DNA from 3 places in the Terrabacter aeriphilus genome. Region 2 is predicted to be linked to each of the others. Evidence: predicted binding sites of a transcription regulator. Region 2 holds the regulator's gene; each other region holds the start of a gene.
The links. Region 2 encodes LexA, which represses DNA repair genes until DNA is damaged. Its sites were predicted from a motif close to TCGAACANNTGTTCGA; they were not measured.
Positions count from the first base shown of each region.

Region 1: the regulator LexA is predicted to act here: its motif matches at 2,458-2,473, upstream of recA (recombinase RecA).
Region 3: the regulator LexA is predicted to act here: its motif matches at 1,592-1,607, upstream of ABD979_RS07505 (alpha-ketoglutarate-dependent dioxygenase AlkB).

Region 1 is NZ_BAABIW010000010.1:70,316-74,859, forward strand. Features, by position in the region: gene ABD979_RS07260 (mandelate racemase/muconate lactonizing enzyme family protein) at 1-226, shown strand, start outside; gene ABD979_RS07265 (DUF3352 domain-containing protein) at 341-2,017, opposite strand; gene ABD979_RS07270 (DUF3046 domain-containing protein) at 2,178-2,420, shown strand; gene recA (recombinase RecA) at 2,652-3,701, shown strand; gene ABD979_RS07280 (regulatory protein RecX) at 3,704-4,366, shown strand; gene ABD979_RS07285 (YceI family protein) at 4,475-4,544, opposite strand, start outside.
Region 2 is NZ_BAABIW010000020.1:116,599-121,142, reverse strand. Features, by position in the region: gene ABD979_RS16020 (alpha/beta hydrolase) at 1-432, opposite strand, end outside; gene ABD979_RS16015 (hypothetical protein) at 429-746, opposite strand; gene ABD979_RS16010 (LysM peptidoglycan-binding domain-containing protein) at 981-1,415, opposite strand; gene lexA (transcriptional repressor LexA) at 1,644-2,423, shown strand; gene ABD979_RS16000 (Sir2 family NAD-dependent protein deacetylase) at 2,479-3,420, opposite strand; gene ABD979_RS15995 (LysR family transcriptional regulator) at 3,517-4,464, shown strand.
Region 3 is NZ_BAABIW010000010.1:124,710-129,253, forward strand. Features, by position in the region: gene ABD979_RS07495 (glycosyltransferase family protein) at 1-109, shown strand, start outside; gene ABD979_RS07500 (maleylpyruvate isomerase family mycothiol-dependent enzyme) at 90-905, opposite strand; gene ABD979_RS07505 (alpha-ketoglutarate-dependent dioxygenase AlkB) at 919-1,569, opposite strand; gene recO (DNA repair protein RecO) at 1,694-2,422, shown strand; gene ABD979_RS07515 (isoprenyl transferase) at 2,460-3,239, shown strand; gene ABD979_RS07520 (hypothetical protein) at 3,288-4,256, opposite strand; gene ABD979_RS07525 (Fur family transcriptional regulator) at 4,445-4,544, opposite strand, start outside.

The sequences.
Region 1 (4,544 bases), on a different contig from region 2:
CGCGCACGAGGCGGGGCTGCGCACCATCGTCGGCTCGATGATGGAGAGCCACATCGGTGTCGGCGCCGCGGCGGCGCTCGTCGCGGCCGAGCCGACGACCGAGGTGAGCGACCTCGATGCGGCGTGGTGGTCCGTGGCGTCCCCCGTCGAGCACGGGATCGCCTACTCCGGCAACGAGATCCAGCTACCCACGGCGGGCGGTTTCGGCATCGGTCGCCGCCTCTGAGCCGAGCGCCCTCGGGCCGACGATGCCTGGGACGACGATGCCTGGGACGACGATGCCTGGGACGACTGAGGGCCCCGCCACCGGCGGGGCCCTCGGTCGTGCGGACGAGGTCGGTCAGTTGCCGACGAGACGCAGCGAGAACGTGCCCTCGCCGTCGCCCGTGCTCGACTGGTTGATGCCGACCGAGCGCAGCGACTCGACGAACGACTTCTGGTCGCCCTTCATCTCGCCGAGGTAGAGCTTCTCGATCTTGTCGAGGTCGACGAAGACGGCCGTCGTCGACGACGAGACGTCACCGACCGCCAGCTTGAAGGCGTCGCTGTCACCGAGCTTGCCGCCGGCCTTGAGGGCATCGGCGTAGGCCTGGGTCGTCGCCGCGTAGACGGTGTCGCCGTCGACCGAGTGGGTCAGCGGGTCGGTGCCGCCGCCCGCGAGGGCGCCGAGGCGGCCGAGCAGCTCGTCGGCGCGCTTCGCGTCGCTCGTGACGACCTTGCCACCGATGCTGAACGTCCCGCTCTGGAAGTCCTGCTCGGGCAGGGCGAGGGTGAACGACCGGCCGAGGAGCAGCTTGAGGTCGTCGGGCAGCTTGACGTCGAGCTGGTCCTCGAGCTGGCCGACGAGGTCATTCTGGCCCTGGGCCGATCCCAGCGAGTCGAGCTGCTTCTTCACCTGCGGCCACGCGGTGTCGACGAGCTGGTCGCCGCCGGCCACGTGCATGGCCGCGACGGTGTTGTCCGGGAGGTTGACGAGCTGCGCGCCGTCACCCTTGACCGCCTTGGTCCCGTCGGCGCCGCGGAAGACGCCCGACAGCTCGACGTAGTCGGCGTCGAAGCGCAGGGCCGCGGCGAAGCGTCCCTTCGCCCCGGCGGTCGCCAGGGTCGAGTCCATGCCGGACCCACCGAGCTTCGAGATCTCCTTGATCCCGTTGGTCGCGTCGAACCAGGCCGACATGACGCCCTGCTCGCCGAGCGCGCCCATGTCGTCGGCGAACGTCGCGTTGTCGGCGAGCGAGCCGCGGTCGACGGCCGCGACGGTGGCGTCGCCGGTGCCCTTCGGCGTGATGAGGGCGTAGCCGTCCTTCATCCGCAGCTCGGCGCCCGTGCCGTCGGTGTCGCACGCGAGCAGCTTCGTCAGCGTGTCCCTGGCGGCGTCCTCGTCCTTGACCTGCACGGCGATCGCGACGTTCGGCTTGTCGCTCGTGCCGCCCGGGCGGAAGGCGGCACCAGCGCGGTCGCCGAGCCACGGGGCGATGTCGGAGTCGTAGCTGAACTTCGCCGCGCAGGCGTTGCTCGAGTCCTTCGTCGCGAGCTCCCAGAGCTTCTTGCGCGGGTCGTCGCTGCCGAGGGTGTCCTTGACCTGCGGCAGCTTGCCGAGGAAGCGGACGGCAGCGATCTTCTGGCCGGCCGACGGGTCGATGTCGAGCCGCACGTAGGCATAGGCGTCGCCGGGCAGCACCTCGGCGGGCTGGGCACCACCGCCGCTCAGCGCGGTGGTGGCGACGATGCCGGCACCACCGAGCACGAGCACCGTCGCGAGCGCCCCGACGAGCAGGCCCGTGCGGCGGCGACCACCGGTGGTGGGCTGCGTCGCCTCGTCGGCGAGCGCGACGCCGGCCGCGGCGGGCGCGTGCGCGGACGTCGCGTCGGCGCCGGCGGGGTAGGAGTACTGCGGCACCGGCACGGTGTGCTCGGTCGGGACGGCCTGCGTGGTCTCCGGGCCGGGCGTGCCGGCGGCCGACGGGTCGGGCGCGTCGGAGGGACCCTCGGTGGGTCCCGGGTGGTCTTCGGTCATTGGTTGCTCCCCTGACGTGTGCGCTGGGCCCGTGTGGGCACGGGCGAATGAGGACGATACCGGTCGCGGGACGCGGGCGTGCGCGCTTGCGGCAACCCTCGGACGCCGGATGCGCGCGGCGGGGTTCCCGGCGGGGGAGTGGCAGACTGCAGGAGTGCGGATGAGCCACTTCTGGACCCTGATGGACGACGAGTTCGGCGCGGCGTATGCCGGGTCCCTCGCCCGTGACCACGTGATCGGGGCGCTCGGCAACCGCACGGCTGCGCAGGCCCTCGCCGACGGCGAGCCCCCGCGGGCGGTGTGGGAGGCGCTCTGCGTCGACATGGACGTCCCGCCGGCGCGACGCCTCGGCCGTGACACGCGCGTCGCGCGGGGGGCCGAGGGCGGTCGTTCGGGTCGCTGAGGACGCGACGGCGTCTCGCGGCGTGTCGTGCTCCGGGTCGAACACGTGTTCGGTAGTGTTCTCCACAGGTCCTGCGCCACCACCCCCATCGTCCACAGGCCGTCTCGTGGAACACCCCGATGTCGGCGCCGGCACCTAACGTCTGACCCGACAGCGGATCTCGCACCGGCGAGGCCTCGGCCCGGGTCGAAGGTAGACGACCGCAACGCAGACGGCAGATAGGTGACCGACATGGCTTCGGTGCAGATGAAGGACAAGGACAAGGCCCTCTCCTCGGTGATGGGCCAGATCGAGAAGAGCTACGGCAAGGGTGCCGTCATGCGCCTCGGCGACGACATCCGCCCGCCGATCGAGGTGATCCCCACGGGCTCGATCGCGCTCGACGTCGCGCTCGGCATCGGCGGACTCCCGCGCGGCCGTGTCGTCGAGATCTACGGCCCGGAGTCCTCGGGCAAGACGACCGTCGCCCTCCATGCCGTCGCGAACGCCCAGAAGGCCGGCGGCATCGCGGCGTTCATCGACGCCGAGCACGCCCTCGACCCCGACTACGCCAAGAAGCTCGGTGTCGACACCGACGCCCTGCTCGTGTCGCAGCCCGACACGGGTGAGCAGGCGCTCGAGATCGCCGACATGCTGATCCGGTCCGGCGCCCTCGACATCATCGTCATCGACTCGGTCGCCGCGCTCGTGCCGCGGGCCGAGATCGAGGGCGAGATGGGCGACAGTCACGTCGGTCTGCAGGCCCGCCTCATGAGCCAGGCGCTGCGCAAGCTCACCGGTGCGCTCAACAACACCGGCACGACCGCCATCTTCATCAACCAGCTCCGCGAGAAGATCGGCGTCATGTTCGGCTCGCCCGAGACGACGACGGGTGGCAAGGCGTTGAAGTTCTACGCCTCGGTCCGTCTCGACGTCCGTCGCATCGAGACGCTCAAGGACGGCACCGACCCGGTCGGCAACCGCACGCGCGTCAAGGTCGTCAAGAACAAGGTCTCGCCGCCGTTCAAGCAGGCCGAGTTCGACATCCTCTACGGCCACGGCATCTCCCGCGAGGGCGGGCTCATCGACATGGGCGTCGAGCACGGCTTCGTCCGCAAGGCCGGTGCCTGGTACACCTACGAGGGCGACCAGCTGGGCCAGGGCAAGGAGAACGCCCGCAACTTCCTCAAGGACAACCCCGACCTCGCCGACGAGATCGAGAAGAAGGTCAAGGAGAAGCTCGGGGTGGGCCCCCGCGTCGACCAGCCGGCCGAGGTCGCGGACGTGCCCGTCGACTTCTGATCGTGACCGGTCCACACCACGGCAGTGGCGCGAGCCCGGCGGAGCGCCGGGCCCGCGCCGCGGCCGCTCTCGCCGAGGCGGAGGGTGTCGCGGGCGTCCGCGCCCCCTGGGGCTCTGCGCCGGCGGGGGAGCGGCCCGATTGGGCGCCACCGCCCGAGGACACCGAGGCCCAGCTGCCTGAGGCCGACGCCGACTCGGTGGCCCGCGCCATCGTCCTGCGCCAGCTGAGCATGGCTCCGCGCAGTCGCGCACAGCTCGAGAAGAAGCTGCGCCAGCGCGGCTGCGCCGACGACGTGGCTGCCCGCGTGCTCGACCGGATGACCGAGGTCGGCCTCGTCGACGACGAGGCCTACGCCCAGATGCTGGTCCGCTCGAAGCAGTCCGACCGGGGGCTCGCCCGCCGGGCCCTCGCGCACGAGCTGCGCAAGCAGGGCATCGACCAGGAGCTCGCCGACGAGGCCCTCGAGCAGGTCGGCCCGGGCGACGAGCGGCTCCGGGCCGAGCAGCTCGTGGCGAAGAAGCTGCGCTCGATGCGCGGGCTCGCGCCTGACGTCCAGGCGCGGCGGCTCGCCGGCATGCTCGCCCGCAAGGGCTATCCCGGCGAGACGGCCTGGCCCGTCATCCGCGATGCGCTCGACGGCCTGCCCGAGCACGAGCGCGACTGACGGGAGTGGCCGCAGCGCGATTGGTGGGTGCCGACGAGGGTGCCCGGGTGGCGCGAAGGGGTGGGAACCGGTCCGGTTCCCACCCCTCGGGCGTGGTGCTGGGCTCGCTCAGGCCTGCGCGGGCACGTTCGCGATGGCCGACACGTCGAACTCGAGCTTGACCTTCTCGCTGACGAGG
Region 2 (4,544 bases):
GAGGGCGTCGAGGCGGGCCCGGTGCGCCTCCACGAGCGGCTCCCCCAACGAGGCACGCACGGGCAGGAGCACGACGCCGTCGGGGTCGACCCAGGCACCCTCGGCGGCGGCCCGACGATCCGCTCGGTGCACGAGGTCGGCCGCCGCCTCGAGCCGGCGCGCGGCCCGGCCCAGGGCGTGCCCGGTTGCGGCGAGGCTCTGGCCGAGCCGGGAGAGCTGGTCGACGACGAAGGCGTACCGCGAGACGACGGCGGCTGCAGCCGGGCCCGACCACCGGGTGCCGGCCGAGCGCCGCCACAGCAGGGCCTCGGTGCAGCTCAGCACGGTGGCGCGCCGCTCCTCCAGCCGTCGGGCGACGGCCAGCAGCACCGCCGGTCGGGCCGCGCGGATCTCGCGGATGCCCGGTCCGCCCCCGAGCGTCGCGGCGGTCATGCGTGCCGGCGGGACCCCGACAGGCCCGACAGACCCGAGAGGGCGGACCGGGCCACCTGCTCCGCGCCGTCGTAGCCGTCGGCCGCGGCACTCACCCCGGCCCCGAGCTCGCGCAGCTCCCACGTGAGGCCGGCCAGCCGCGCCTGCCACGCGAGGGCGACCCCCGGCGCGCCTGCCGTGGTGCGCCCGGGCGGCACCGCCGTCGCGACGGCGGCCAGGTCGTCGGTGACCCCGAGCCGGCGCACCCGCGCCAGCACCTCACCGATCGTCAGCGCGCTCTCGCGCAGCGCGGCGGTGTCCACCTCGTAGTGCATCGCTCGTGGCTCCCTTCCCCGGTGGTGACGCTAGGACGTCACGGCGCCGGACCGGGCCCGTCGTCCACAGGGCGCCGGAGGCAGCAGAACGCCGCACCCCGTGCAGGGGTGCGGCGTCCGGACGGGGCCGGCGGGGTCGAAGCGCCGGTCCCGACAGCCGCTGGAGGTGGAGCCAACGCGGCCGTTGGGGGTCTGCGCACGGTGTGCGCAGAGGTCTGCTGGGTCGGAGCGGGCTCAGGGACCGGGGACGACCAGCTGCTGGCCGGCATGGACCTGGCTCGAGCTGAGACCGTTGGCGAGCTGCAGCTCGAGCACGCCGTCGGCGCGGCTGAGACCGGGCAGCTCCCGGGCGGCGATGCCCGAGAGGGTCTGCCCCGGCTGGACCGTCAGCGTGCGCGGCTCGCCGGTGGCGGACGCGAGCTGGCCGGCGAGGCCGACGGCGAGCAGGGCCACGACCGACGCGACGAGCAGGGAGACGACGAGACGGCCGAAGCGCGTGAGCCGCATCGGGACGCGGGCGTCCCGTGCAGCCCGGGCGGCTCGCGCGGCGCGGCCCGCCTCGCGACCGGTCGGCACGGAGACGAGGCGCGGGCGCCCCTGCGGACCCGACGCGGCCTGCTGCTCCTGCGTCGCGATCGGACGAACGGCCGTCAGCACGGTGGCGCTCATGGTGACCTCCCCTAGCTCCGGATCCACCGAACAGGTGTTCGATGGAACGTCTGGACGATTTCTAGCACGTATGTTCGATGAAGTCGAGACACGCGTCGAACAGGTGTTTGGCAACTGTGTTCGAACCTCGTAGGCTTTCCGCACACCACACACCTCACCAGCCACCACTGACATCGGTCGTCACGACCGGTCGCAGCAACGGTCTGACGAGCCGACGAAGGGGACACCATGGGCGTGACCGAGCTTCCCGACCGCGACACCGGCGACGGGCTCACGGTGCGTCAGCGGAAGGTGCTCGAGGTGATCCGCAACTCCGTCGACCGGCGGGGCTACCCGCCGAGCATGCGCGAGATCGGCGACGCCGTCGGCCTCGCGAGCCCGTCGAGCGTCTCCCACCAGCTCAACGCGCTCGTGGCCAAGGGCTACCTGCGCCGCGACCCGAACCGACCGCGCGCCCTCGAGGTCGTCTCCCCCGACGCGACGGCCGAGCAGGTCGGCTACCGCGGTCGCGCCACGTCGCCCGCCCGAGCCAGGGCGGACACGCCCGCCGCGCGCGGCTCGCGCGGCGCCCGGACGGCCGGCCCGGCCGGCGACCAGTACGACACCGAGACCGACTCGGGCGACGCCCGGCCCGAGGCCTCGTACGTCCCGGTGCTCGGCAAGATCGCCGCCGGCGTGCCGATCACCGCCGAGGAGGTCGTCGAGGACGTCTTCCCGCTGCCGAAGCAGCTCGTGGGCGAGGGCGACCTCTTCCTGCTCAAGGTCGCCGGCGACTCGATGGTCGAGGCGGCCATCTGCGACGGCGACTGGGTCGTCGTGCGCCAGCAGCAGCACGCCGAGAACGGCGACGTCGTGGCCGCGATGCTCGACAACGAGGCGACCGTCAAGACCTTCAAGCGCACCGACGGGCACGTGTGGCTGATGCCCCACAACCCCGACTTCTCGCCGATCGACGGCGACCACGCCACCATCCTCGGCAAGGTGACCGCCGTCCTGCGACGCATCTAGGACGCGCCGAGCGTCAGATCCGGAGCGTCAGACCCAGAGCGTCAGACCCGGAGCGTCAGACCCCGAGCGCGGAACGCAGGCCGGTCAGGGTGGTGCCGAGGGGCGCGTGCAGGCGCAGGCTCGCCTCGGCATCACCACGCGTGGCCGAGCGCGTGACGATGGCGACGGGCACGCCCTTGGCGTGCGCCCGGCGCACGAACCGGTAGCCGCTCATCACCGACAGCGACGAGCCGAGCACGAGCAGCGCCCCTGCCGTCTCGACGAGGCCGAAGCACCGCTCCACGAGGGGCTTGGGCACGGACTCGCCGAAGAAGACGACGTCGGGCTTCACGGTGTCGTTGCCGCAGACGAGGCACCGCGGCGGGTGGAACGACTCGACGAGCTCGTCGGCCAGGACGATGTCGCCGTCCGGGCGCACCTGCTCGCCCCACTGCGAGCCCACGGCGTGCGCGGCGGCCGCGAAGCGCGCCATGAAGCCGGGGTTCGCCTCCGTCATCCGCTCGTGCAGGCCGAGTCGTGAGGTCACCTCGCCGCAGGTGAGGCACACGGCCCGGTCGAGCGAGCCGTGCAGCTCCACGACGTCGCGCGCCCCGGACGCCTGGTGCAGCCCGTCCACGTTCTGCGTGATGACGGGTCCGAGGTAGCCGGCCCCCTGCAGGTCGGCGACGACCCGGTGCCCCTCGTTCGGCTCCGCGGCGTCGAAGCGCTGCCAGCCGATGTAGCTGCGTGCCCAGTAGCGCCGCCGGGCCTCGCCGGAGCCGGCGAACTCGCCGTACGTCATCGGCTCGACGCGGCGGGTCCCGTCAGGTCCGCGGTAGTCGGGGATGCCCGACTCCGTCGAGAGCCCTGCACCGCTCAGCACGAGGACCCCGCCACCGCTCACGAGGTCGACGAGGTCCTCGAAGGTGCCGAGGTCGTGCGTCACGAGCGGCAGGATGCGCGAGGTGGACAGCCGTGTCGTCGGGGACGAGGAGGACAGACCGGTCGGCTGGGACACGCGACCAGCCTACGTCGCCTCGTCGCACGACCTCGTCACCCATGCCTTGCTGACGTCACCTCACTGAAAAGCATAAGAACCCGTTATGATTGGCCCATGATCGATGCTGCGGGCCTGCGGGTCATGAAGGCCATCGCCGACGAGGGAAGCTTCACGAGCGCCGCGAACGCGCTCGGGTTCACCCAGCCGGCCATCTCGCAGATGGTGCGGCGCCTCGAGCAGCGCACGGGCACGGTCCTCGTCGAGCGCTACGGCCGTCAGGTCCGCCTCACGGAGGCCGGCCAGGTCCTCGCCCGTCACGCCGTCGGGGTGCTCGCGGCGCTCGACGCGGCCGAGGAGGAGATCACCGCCATCGCGGGTCTGCGCGCGGGACGCGTGCGGCTGCAGGCGTTCCCGAGCTCGTCGGCCACCCTCGTGCCGCGCACCCTCGCGATCCTCAAGGCCCGCCACCCCGACATCACCGTCACCTTCACCGAGGCCGAGCCGCCCGAGTCGCTGGCGGCGCTCCGTCGCGGCGACTGCGACGTGGCCGTCGCCTTCGCCTACGAGGGTGCCGACCTCGGGGAGCTCGAGGAGGACCTGTCGCTCCTCGTGACGCGTCGGCTCATGGACGACGAGGTGCGCCTCGTCGTGCCCCGCGACCACCCCCACGCCGGTGACGCCGCGGCCAGCCTCGCCGACTTCTCGTCGGAGGAGTGGATCGCCGGCTGCCCGCGCTGTCGTGGCCACCTGCTCTCGCTGGCCGACCACGCCGGGTTCCGCCCCAACGTCGCGTTCGAGACGGAGGACTACGTCGCCCAGCTCGGCCTCGTCACCGCCGGGCTCGGGGTGGCGCTCGTGCCGGACCTCATCCTCAACGCGGCGAAGCACGACGAGGTCGCCACGCTCCCCCTCTCCCCCGCCTCACGGCGCCAGATCCTCGCCGTCACCACCTCCGACCTCCAGCGGGTGCCCGCGGTGGCCGCCGCGCTCCACGCCCTGGTCGAGGCCGCCGGCGCGGACCCCCGCCCGCCCCGTGCCGAGCTCGCCGCCGCGGCCCGCTGACGCAGCCCACCGAGGGACCCGGCCGAGGGAGCCCGCCGCGCGCGGACGCGCCGTCCGCGCGCCCGCGGTCCCATCGGCAT
Region 3 (4,544 bases), on a different contig from region 2:
CCTGTTCGCCTTCGTCCCGCTCGTCGTCGCGCTGGCCGGGCTCGTGCACGCGCACGTGCCGCGGCCGGCTCGGCGACGCGGTCGGCCCCTCAGTCGATCGAGTCGCTGAGCACGGCGTCGACCGCCGCCTGCGCCGTCGGATCGCCGTCCCGGGCGATCGACCCCTCGGGCGGCCGGTTCCACAGCCAGCAGTCGAGGTCGGCCGCGGTGCCGCTGATCTCGGCGACCGAGCTCGGGTCGGGCCCGTCGGCGACGAGGAAGCGCTGCAGGTCGATCTCGCGCCCGTTCCAGCTGCCGGTGATCCGCACGGGGGTGACGGTCCACGTGTGCATCGCGTCGACGGTGGCGATCGTCACTGGCCCGGCGACCGGAGCGTGGGATAGGTCCTCGTCGGGCTCGTGACCGCGCATGATCCGGAGCGCCTCGTCGACGCCGTCAGCCGCGAGCCTGGGGTCGAGCGGCGTGCGGTCGCCGACCGTGAGCTCGGCGTCGAGGCGGTGGACGAGGGCCTCGTGGGCCTGGCGCCGGGCGATGTAGCCGGCCGTCTTGTCGTCGGCCCACATCCAGAGCGGCGTCGTCGGCGCGAGGTCGGTCAGCTGCCGATGGAGCCGCTCGCTCGAGCGGTCGAAGAAGGCGAGCAGCCCCGACCGGTCGGTGGGCCGCTCGTCGCGGGCGTCGTTCATCGCCTCGACCGCCGCGGGGTCGGTGAGTCCCCGTTCGGCGATCTCGCCCCAGAACCACTGCACCTCGGCGAGGTGCCAGAGCAGGTCGTCCGCGCTCCAGTCGGGGCACGAGGGCACCCGGGCGTCGGCCGGCGCGGTCGCGAGCACCGCGCGGAAGCGGGCCGAGTCGGCCGCGAGGTGGTCGAGGTAGGGAAGGGGGCCACCTGAGCGGCTGGACGGCATACGGGATCTCCTGTCAGCGGACGCCTGCGACACGGAACTGCACGGAGATGCGCGGTCCCATCGGCTCCGACGTCTTGGGGACCGCATGGTCCCACGTCCGCTGGCACGAGCCACCCATCACGACGAGGTCACCATGCCCGAGGGCGTAGCGCAAGCTCTTTGCCCTCGACCCGGGGATGGGGCCGCCGTCGCGGGGCCGGAGCGCCAGGGTGCGCGCGGAGCCCAGCGACAGGATGGCGATCATCGTGTCGCTGTCGCGCGACCGGCCGATGCGGTCGCCGTGCCACGCGACGCTGTCGCGCCCGTCGCGGTAGAGGCAGAGGCCCGCGGTGACGAACGGCTCACCGAGCTCCGGCGCGTAGTGGCGGCTCAGCGCGTCGCGCGCCTCGACGAGCATCGGGTGGGGGAGACGCTCGTCGCCCGCGTAGAACTTCGTGAGGCGGGGCACGTCGACGACGGAGTCGTACATCTGGCGGCGCTCGGCGTGCCACGGCACGTCGCGCAGCAGCGCCGTGAAGAGCTCGTCGCCGGCCGCGAGCCAGCCGGGCCGGACGTCGACCCAGGCGCCGTGGGCGAGCGGGTGCCGCACGGTGCCGGTACCGAGGGCGCGCAGGGTCATCGCCTCGCCCAGGTCGAGCAGCGAACCCTGGAGTGAGAGGTCCATGACCCCACGATAGACCACGTGGTCGAACGCGTGTTCGAACCTCGGGGGCCGAGTTCCGGGCCGACCTCGGGGAGCCCGGCGCGTGCGGTGCGTCCCACACCCCGGAGGGGGAGAGAATGGGCCCATGCCCCTCTACCGTGACGAGGCGATCGTCCTGCGCACCCACAAGCTGGGCGAGGCCGACCGGATCATCACGATGCTGACGCGCACCCGGGGGCGCGTGCGGGCCGTCGCCAAGGGGGTGCGGCGCACGAAGTCGCGCTTCGGCTCGCGGCTCGAGCCCGGCATGGTCATCGACGTGCAGTGCTACGAGGGGCGCAACCTCGACACCGTGACCCAGGTCGAGACGCTGGCCCCCTACGGCGACGCCATCGCCCGCGACTACACGGCCTACACGTGCGCCACCTCGATGCTCGAGACCGCGCTGCAGCTGACCGAGGAGCACGAGCCGCAGACCCAGCAGTTCCTCCTGCTCGCCGGCGCCCTCCGGTCGCTCGCCGAGCACAACCACGACGCGGGCCTCGTGCTCGACGCCTACCTGCTGCGCTCGCTCGCCATCGCGGGCTGGGCCCCGAGCTTCGTCGACTGCGCCAAGTGCGGCGCGCCGGGCCCGCACCGCGCCTTCCACGTGCAGGCCGGTGGGGCCGTCTGCTCCGCCTGCCGCCCGCCCGGCTCGAGCGCCCCGGCCCCGGAGACGTTCGAGCTGCTCGCATCGCTGCTCACCGGCGACTGGGACGTCGCCGACGCGAGCGACGAGCGGCACCGCAGCCAGGGCAACGGGCTCGTGTCGGCCTTCCTCCAGTGGCACATCGAGCGGGGTCTGCGGTCGCTGCGCCTCGTCGAACGAGCCTGAGCCCGAAGCGAACCCGCTCCCGACCGACCGGAGACCCATGTACGCCAAGCCGTTCCCGCACCCGTCCGGGGCGATGCCGCCCGCGATCCCCGCGGACCTGCTGCCGAAGCACGTCGCCATCGTCATGGACGGCAACGGTCGATGGGCCAACGCGCGCGGGCTCCCGCGCACGAAGGGGCACGAGGCGGGCGAGGCGTCGCTGCTCGACGTCGTTGCCGGAGCCGTCGAGGTCGGCGTCACGCACCTGTCGGCGTATGCCTTCTCGACGGAGAACTGGCGTCGCTCGCCCGAGGAGGTGCGCTTCCTCATGGGCTTCAACCGCGACGTCATCCGCCGCCGCCGCGACCAGCTGAACGAGTGGGGCGTGCGCATGCGCTGGGTCGGCCGCGCGCCCCGCCTCTGGAGGTCCGTCATCAAGGAGCTCGAGATCGCGCAGGAGCTGACGGCGCAGAACACCGGGCTGACCCTCTACTTCTGCGTCAACTACGGCGGCCGCGCCGAGATCGCCGACGCCGTCCAGCGGATCGCCCACGACGTCAAGGACGGTCGCTTGCGGCCGGGATCGGTCGACGAGAAGACGATCAAGAAGTACCTCGACGAGCCGACGATGCCCGACGTCGACCTCTTCGTGCGCAGCTCCGGCGAGCAGCGCACGAGCAACTTCCTGCTCTGGCAGTCGGCCTACGCCGAGATGGTGTTCCAGAACCGGCTGTGGCCCGACTACGACCGTCGCGACCTCTGGGCCGCCATCGAGGCCTACGTCGACCGCGACCGTCGCTACGGCGGCGCCGTCGACACCCCGACGACCGCTCCCTGAGCCACCCCGTCGGGTCGACGCCGCTGGTCTCCGGGTGGCTCGGGACCCTCAGCGTGCCGCCGGATCGGACGGCCGGCTGCGGCTGATCGCGGCGCGGATGCGGTTCCAGACGACCTCCGGTCGGTCGAGGTCGGACCACGTCACCCGGACCACCGTCCAGCCCTCGTCCTCGAGCGCGTCCTGGCGCCGCTTCTCCTGCCACAGCACGTCGCCACCGTGCCGCGGGTCGGTGTACTTCACCTTGCCGTCGAACTCGATGAGCACCCGGGTGCCGTCGATGCGGAAGTCGGCGCGGCGCGTGCCCAGTCGGGTCGCGACCTCGAGCTGCGGCGTCACGGACAGCCCGAGGTCGGCAAGAAGGTGGGCCAGGCGCGTCTCGCCGGGGGACTCGTGCCGGCCGTCGCATCGCTCCAGGGCCGCGACCGTGGCCCGGATGCCGCGATGCCCCGACAACAGGGCGGCGGCCTCGCGCAGCGACCCGGCCGTCACGAGGCCGCATCGAAGGGCGGCGTCCGCGCAGATGGCCGCATCCATGGATCCGGCCACGAGGCCCGTCTGGACGACTGCGACGGCCAGGGGCACGAGCGGTCCCACGGCCGGCGGGCCCGGTTGCGGTGCCGGCGTGGTCGGGACGAGCCCGGGCACGGCCGAGTGGCTGACGACGTGCGGCCTGCGGCGCGTCACCTGGTCGGCGACCCGGGTCACGTGGACCGCCGACAGGTCGGCACGCCACACGGGGAGGCCGGCGAGCACGACGAGGCTGTGGTGGCTGAGGGCTGCCCGTCCGTCGAGCTGGCGCAGCACCGCTCGGGCCAGGAGCACGTGGCGGTCGACGGCGTCCTCGGGGCAGCGCGTGGCGTACCAGCCCGTGCACAGGCGGTGCAGCCGGCCGCAACGGACGAGACGCCGCACCTGGTGCGAGTCGATCCCGTGCCGAGCCAGCTCGGCCGCGCTGAGGACGTCGCGGGCGGCATACGGCAGGTCGACGTCGGGCTGCACGCGACGGGGAGCGCTCATGGTGACAGCGTGGGCCGTGCGACCGGCGCCCGGGAGCGGACCCAAGCGGCTGTGGATGACCCGGGCGCGGACGAAAGGGGGTGTGGACGGAGCGGCCCCGTCGGGTCCGAGACGCGCCGCCGGCACGACGCCACCCGTCTGGCGGTGGCCCGGTTCCGCGCGGGTGGCGACGGGCGACGGGGGTGGCGTCAGCGGGCGGCGGCGGTGCAGTCGGCGCAGGTGCCGAAGATCTCGAGGGTGTGCGTGACGCCCGAGAACCCGTGGTCGCTCGCGACCTTGTCGGCCCAC